DNA from 3 places in the Ensifer sp. LBL genome. Region 1 is predicted to be linked to each of the others. Evidence: predicted binding sites of a transcription regulator. Region 1 holds the regulator's gene; each other region holds the start of a gene.
What was found. The regulator LexA, encoded in region 1, represses DNA repair genes until DNA is damaged. The targets are predictions, from matches to a motif close to TGTTCNNNNTGTGTTCNG.
Positions count from the first base shown of each region.

Region 2: a site for LexA is predicted at 773-790, ahead of OKW20_RS02940 (PA0069 family radical SAM protein). Genes of this name have one in related genera too.
Region 3: a site for LexA is predicted at 1,446-1,463, ahead of OKW20_RS18325 (ribonuclease T2). Genes of this name have one in related genera too.

Region 1 is NZ_JBNDJY010000003.1:537,535-539,784, forward strand. It holds gene OKW20_RS14210 (hypothetical protein) at 247-498, shown strand; gene lexA (transcriptional repressor LexA) at 735-1,457, shown strand; gene OKW20_RS14220 (hypothetical protein) at 1,543-1,875, opposite strand; tRNA gene OKW20_RS14225 (tRNA-Cys) at 2,085-2,158, opposite strand.
Region 2 is NZ_JBNDJY010000001.1:599,626-601,875, forward strand. It holds gene OKW20_RS02935 (glycosyl transferase) at 161-682, opposite strand; gene OKW20_RS02940 (PA0069 family radical SAM protein) at 856-2,013, shown strand; gene OKW20_RS02945 (ribonuclease HII) at 2,231-2,250, shown strand, end outside.
Region 3 is NZ_JBNDJY010000004.1:507,311-509,560, reverse strand. It holds gene ettA (energy-dependent translational throttle protein EttA) at 1-443, opposite strand, end outside; gene OKW20_RS18325 (ribonuclease T2) at 651-1,433, opposite strand; gene OKW20_RS18320 (alpha/beta fold hydrolase) at 1,618-2,250, shown strand, end outside.

The sequences.
Region 1 (2,250 bases):
TGCGTTCTTCGCCCGTCGCAAGAGGAACGGTCAAGATGAACTCGAGGTGCAGCGGCTGGCGCAAATCAGACACAGCCTGCAGGCAAAGAGCTGTTGAACACGGCAGAGTGATCGCCATGCTTGCTGGACTTCGGAACGAAAGCACGGTTCACATCGTTTCCCACCCTGTAGTGCCACCCCTTCATCAAGTGGACGTTCCCCGTGCTTGCCGCCCTGCTTCTCGCTTCGATAGTCGCATCGCCCAATATGCCTGACGTCAAGCTCAGCGCTGCGACGGTGGATGAACTCCAGACCGATTTCGAACGGGCCGTGCCGTGCCACCAGATCGATGGACGCAACGTGTGGAAGGGCGCGCTGGCGTTCTACATCCAGTCCTTCGTTTATGACGGCGACACGCCCGTCGCGACCGACGCGGCCGACGCGGTGCTTCCGGAAGACAACAGCGCAGAGACGGTGAAGGAGTTCGAGGACGCCTGCTCGACCTCGCAAGCGACCTAAATCTCTCCTCATAGAGCCCCGTGATTCGCTCGAATCAGCTGCGCGACTGGTGCCTGCCGGCGCGTTTTTGGCACGCACCGTCGCCGATAGGCGCCCTGCTCCCGCAAAAGTGACCGATCGACACCCGCAGAAGCGGCCAATTGCCTGAATTCACGGAATTTTAGGCACTTGCGGAACACATATGGAACAGATAGTGTCTGTTCTTGATTTGTTTCACGCCTCTGGAGCGACGTGCCATGCTGACCCGCAAGCAACAGGAATTGCTTCTGTTCATTCACGAACGCATGAAGGAGTCGGGCGTACCGCCGTCATTCGATGAAATGAAGGATGCGCTCGACCTGGCGTCGAAGTCCGGCATCCACCGTTTGATCACCGCGCTCGAAGAACGCGGCTTCATTCGCCGGCTGCCGAACCGGGCGCGCGCGCTCGAAGTCATCAAGCTTCCGGAAGCCTACGCCGCCGGCCAGCAGCAGCCGCGCAGAGGCTTCTCGCCGAGCGTGATCGAAGGCAGCCTTGGAAAGCCGCCGGCGGCCGCTCCTGCCGCGCCGAAGCCCGCCCCAGTTGCCGAAAGCACGTCAGTTTCCGTCCCGGTGATGGGGCGCATCGCTGCCGGCGTTCCGATCTCGGCAATCCAGAACAACACCCATGACATCACCGTGCCGCTCGACATGATCGGCAGCGGCGAACATTACGCCCTTGAAGTGAAGGGCGATTCGATGATCGAGGCCGGCATCTTCGATGGCGACACGGTGATCATCCGCAACGGCAACTCGGCCAATCCCGGCGACATCATCGTGGCGCTCGTGGACGACGAGGAAGCGACGCTGAAGCGCTTCCGTCGCAAGGGCGCGTCGATTGCGCTCGAAGCCGCCAACCCCGCCTACGAGACGCGCATCTTCGGACCGGATCGCGTGAAGATCCAGGGCAAGCTTGTCGGGCTGATCCGCCGCTACCATTGAGCTGCAGGCAGAACACCGGATCAAAAAAGAGCCTCGCCAAGGCAATTGGCGAGGCTCTTTCCATTTCGGGTGAAATCCAGATCGTCTATTCGTGGATCGTATATTCTCCGAGCTCGCAGAGATCCTGCGTGTCCTCGGTCGTATCGAGGGCCGAGCCCTCCTCGAATTCGAATCGCATGTCGTATTTGCAGACGTCCCGCCCGTCGGCAATGGTGATCTCCATGCTCTCGCCGGGGTTCAGGACCTGCCGACCGAAAACATCGTCTTCCCACTCATTGACGCCGACCGGTGACGTATAGAAGTTCGTCAGTACCACGCTGGTGTTGTTCTTCAGCTGGAAAACCAGGTCGTCAGCGTGCGCCTCAATAGCGGTCGCCGCAAAACACGCCAACGCCGTCAGGATCAGTCTCTTTTTCATTGATGCCATTGCCTCCGTTCTTAATGTTGACGGACGCTACCGATGCGGCTGATCTCAGCGGAGTCATCGTTCCCCCTCTACCGATTTCACCGAAGCGATAAGATCCGACGGAGGCATAGGAGACGTGGCTTGCGCGGACGTGGGGTCGCGAAACGACCCGCGCTGCCCTAAGGCAGAACGTCAAACCAATTCAAACGAGGTGAGATTTTTGGAGGCCTCGCCCGGAATTGAACCGGGGTACAAGGATTTGCAGTCCTCTGCGTCACCACTCCGCCACGAGGCCTCACAGCTCGGATAACCAAGCGTTGGCGCGGATTTAGAATGATTGCAGAAAAACCGCAAGAGGCATTTTCTGAAAAACGCGCCGTCGATTTG
Region 2 (2,250 bases), on a different contig from region 1:
CTTCCGCCTCTGTCCCCCGGGCGGAATGAAATGTTGGATACGACGGGCAGCCAGAATGCTGCCCGGACAGAAATCTTCCAAACAAGGTCATTTGAGAGCCGCTTGGAGGTGCCGTCCCCTAAGGGACTGGCACCTTTAATTTTTCGCGCGGGAACCGGCGTTACCGCCTGGCTTCGACAGCGACCCAGGCCGGAACGAGTTCGGTCGAAAGCTTGCGGACTGAGCGGACATTTGTCATCGCATCCAGGCCCACCTTGCCACGGGCGGCCGCAAGCGCGTCGTTCTTGCGCAGGAGAAATCCCGTCTCCAGCGGCTTTCCACGCCCGGTCAGCCGGCGGAAGAAAGGCTTGCGGTGCAGTCTCGATCCGGAGAAACGGGCCGGTGCCTTGTTCATCGACACGTACTCGGCCAACTCATCGATCCAGCGGCCGATCGGGCGCGCGCCCGGCTCCAGCAACATCAGCCATTCGCCGCGCGCCGAGCCCACCACATCGGCGAGATCCCAATCCCGGCAGAAACGGCATCCGGCGGCATCGGCCACGTCGGACGAACCGTCCTTCGAGCCGTGATCGAGGATGATCACATCGCTGACCAGGCCTTCCACGGCGCCCGCCACCAACACAGCAAGCGTCTGTGCCAGTTCGGCCTCGTTGTCGCGGGTTTCCATGATGATCGTGAGCATGGTTTCTCGTAACGCATCGGCACGGCAATTGCTACATCCGGGACACGGCCCGCAGCGGCGCCTTGATCGGCAAATTCGAAACTCCAATTTTGTTCTTGAATTGTTCCTCCATTCGAGATAGGAAAATTGTCAGAACAAAACGGGATCAAATATCTGATTCCGGGGAGATTCCAATGACCGAGCTGTCTCAGATCAGGCAGGGTGCGCTTGCGCCCGCCAATACGGCAGATGTGGCCGAAGCGATGATGAGCGCAACGGGCCTGCGGATCGATATCGATCGCCGTCGCGGGCGCGGCGCCGGGATCAACATGTCCGGCCGCTTCGAACCGCGCAGCCGCGAGACGTTCGACGACGGCTGGGAAAGCCTGGAGGATCTGCCGCCCTTCAAGACCGAAGTTCAGGTCGAGAAGCCGCGCACGGTGATCACCAGGAACGAGTCGCCTGACATCTCCTTCGACCGCTCGATCAATCCCTATCGCGGCTGCGAGCACGGCTGCATCTATTGTTTCGCCCGCCCCACACACGCCTATATGGGCCTCTCGGCCGGCCTCGACTTCGAGGCGAAGCTGTTTGCCAAGCCGGACGCACCGCGGCTTCTGGAGCGCGAGCTGGCGCGGCAGGACTACAGGGTGCGGCCGATCGCGATCGGCACCAACACCGACCCCTACCAGCCGATCGAGAAGGAGTGGCGGGTCATGCGCCAGATCCTCGAGGTGCTGCGGGATGCCAACCATCCAGTCATGATCGTCACCAAATCGGCGATGGTCACGCGCGACATCGATATCCTAGCACCGATGGCGGAAAAAGGGCTGGTGCGCGTCGGCATCTCCGTCACGACGCTCGACCGGAAGCTGGCCCGCACGATGGAGCCGCGTGCCTCGACCCCGAGCAAGCGGCTGGAGGCGATCCGCATGCTCGCCGAAGCGGGCATCCCGGCCGGAGTTCTCGTTTCGCCGATCATTCCGGCGCTGAACGACCACGAGATCGAGCGCGTGCTCGAAGGTGCAAGGACGGCCGGAGCAACCGAAGCAAGCTATGTGCTGCTACGGCTGCCGCTCGAGGTCAGCCCGCTCTTTCGCGACTGGCTGCTGCGCAATTATCCGGACCGCTACCGGCACGTCATGTCCCTCATCCGCTCCATGCGGGGCGGCAAGGACTATGACGCCGAGTTCGGCAAGCGCATGAAGGGCGCCGGCCCCTATGCGTGGCAGATCGGCCGCCGCTTCGACCTGGCAGTCAAGCGTCTCGGCTTCAACCCGACGCGCCGGCAACTGCGGGACGATCTCTTCGTGCCGCCGCTTGGAACGGGGGTGCAGCTCTCGCTTCTTTGACGGCTTTCCGATGTCTCGGTAACCGTCGCTACCCGTAATGGCGCACGGTGAGAGATGATCGCCCCGCCCCGCCAGGCAAGACCGATGGCGGGCGCCTGAGACCATATAGCAGTTCCGGTGCCCCCTTACCCGCCGTGGGCCCCGGTAATCCCCCGTCCGCCGCCGCACTCGGACCTGGGGGCTTGAAGAGAATCGGTCGATCATGCGATCTAGACTTATGTCTCGCAGATCGTCCGA
Region 3 (2,250 bases), on a different contig from region 1:
GGGCAGCGCAGCGCTTCCATGGCCATTTCGACCTGGCTTTCCAGATCCCACAGGTTCTGGCTGTCGATGATATCCTGGAGCTTGGCGCCCTCTTCCGCCGTCTCGTCGGAATAGTTCATCATCAGTTCGTTGTAGCGGTCGACGATCGCCTTCTTCTTGGCAACGCCTTCCATGGCGTTTTCAAGCACCGTCTTCGTCGGATCGAGCTGCGGCTCCTGCGGCAGGTAGCCGACCGTGGCGCCTTCGGCCACCCAGGCCTCGCCGGTGAATTCCTTGTCGAGGCCGGCCATGATCCTGAGCACGGTCGACTTACCGGCGCCGTTCGGGCCGAGGATACCGATCTTGGCGTCCGGGTAGAACGACAGATGAACGTTCTCGAGAACCTTCTTCGCGCCGTAGGACTTATTAAGCCCGGCCATATGATAGATGAACTGACGTGCCATGAGGGAATGCTCCGCAGGGATAAGGAAATTTGCCCGCTATGTAGGCGAATTAGTGGAAGGGGGCAATGATCAAAGGCATCCGCCCCCGCCTATCCCAAAACGAACATCCCAATCGGCAAGCCCGGCATGCCGCACCGGGAGGCGCCACAGGCCGGCTCTGTGAAGGCCGCACCTTAAGCGCTGACATGCCCAACCGGGCGAAACGCCCTACCCGCGACCGGCGGTATCGGCGATACCCTTGGCGCACTTGAATTCGGTCGGCCCCGCCGCCTGGATCAGCGGCCCGAGGCTCGCCGCCTTCATGACGTCGCCGGTGAGCCCGATCGTCAGCCCGGTGATGATGCTGCGGCCCTGAACCGTCTGGCAGCGCATGCGCACCCGGTCGCCGGCGCCGGCGCCAAAGCTCTGGTCGAAGGCCTGCTTGATCGTCGCCTCATCGAGTTCCGCGCCGACGCGCTGGCGGAAAAGTGCGCCGACCGCCGAGCGGTTGAGCTCTTCCAGCATGCGCAGTTGCACGGAGAAATAATCGTCGACCGAGCCGCTCTGGCAGGTGCCGCTTCGCAGCCATTGGTGCCGGTCGAGACCGGACTGCACGCCCGGCATGGCGATGAGCAGCCGCGCCGCTGTGTCGTCGGCCATGGCAAGCTTCGGCAACTCCAGCCAACTGCCCTTGCGGTCGGTCGCCCGCACCTCGGCCGCGACCCCGCAATAGCTCTTGCGCAGCGGCCACAGGCCGTGCAGCGAGAGGTTGGTGGCATCGAAGCGTTCCGCCGTCTGGCTCTCGCACTCCTTGCGTTGCGGCCGCGTCTCGCAGAAACCGGGCTGCCAGCTGACCGCCAATACATATTGGGTTCGGCTCGCAGTCCCGTCGCCAGCCCCTTGATCCGCGCCTTCCTCACCGGCAGCAAAGGCGGCGGGTGCAAGCAGCAGCACCAACGCGGCCACGATGCCCGCCACAGAACCCGACATCGCTTTAAAGAAACTCATCATGGCATCCTCCGCGAAAACAAAACAGGAACGAATATCGCTCAAAACGGGAAAATTGCAACTCCTAATGCGCTTGCCGTCAAATCGCTTGTGACCTCATGCGCAACGATCAACAAGGGGCGATTGCCTTTGCCGTGCAAATCGATTTGAAATCGCTGAGGTCTGTCGATTGTTTCCGGGAGTAGAGATGTTCGGGCAGGTGAAGACGCATCAGAGCCCGACCGGTGCCAGCTTGAGCTGGCGCCACGTGCCGGCGACCGCCCATGCCCGCGGCATTCTTCTCTTGAGCCATGGCCTAAGTGAACATTCCGGTCGTTATGCTCGCTTTGCCGAAGCGATGGCAGCACACGGCTTCCACGTCTATGCCCACGACCATCGCGGCCACGGCGCAACGCGCGCGCCCGACGCGCCGCTCGGCATGTTCTCCAACCGCGACGGCCTCGACAAGGTGTTTGCCGATATCCGCGCCATTCGCGCGATCGCGACCGCCGCCCATCCGGGTCTGCCGGTCATCCTCTTTGGCCATTCCATGGGCGGGTTGATTGCGCTCAACGCCGCCGAGACCGATCCCGGCCTATACGATGCGCTCGCCGTCTGGAACTCCAACTTCCGCCCGGGCCTTGCCGGCCGCGGCGGGCAGGCGATCCTGAAGGTCGAAAAGGCGCTCAAGGGATCTGACGTGCCGAGCCCGCTCCTGACCAAGCTCACCTTCGGCATGTGGGGCGGCGCGATCAAGGATCGCAAGACCGATCTCGACTGGCTGTCGCGCGACGATGCCGAGGTCGCGAAATATGCCGCCGACCCGCTGTGCGGCTTCGAT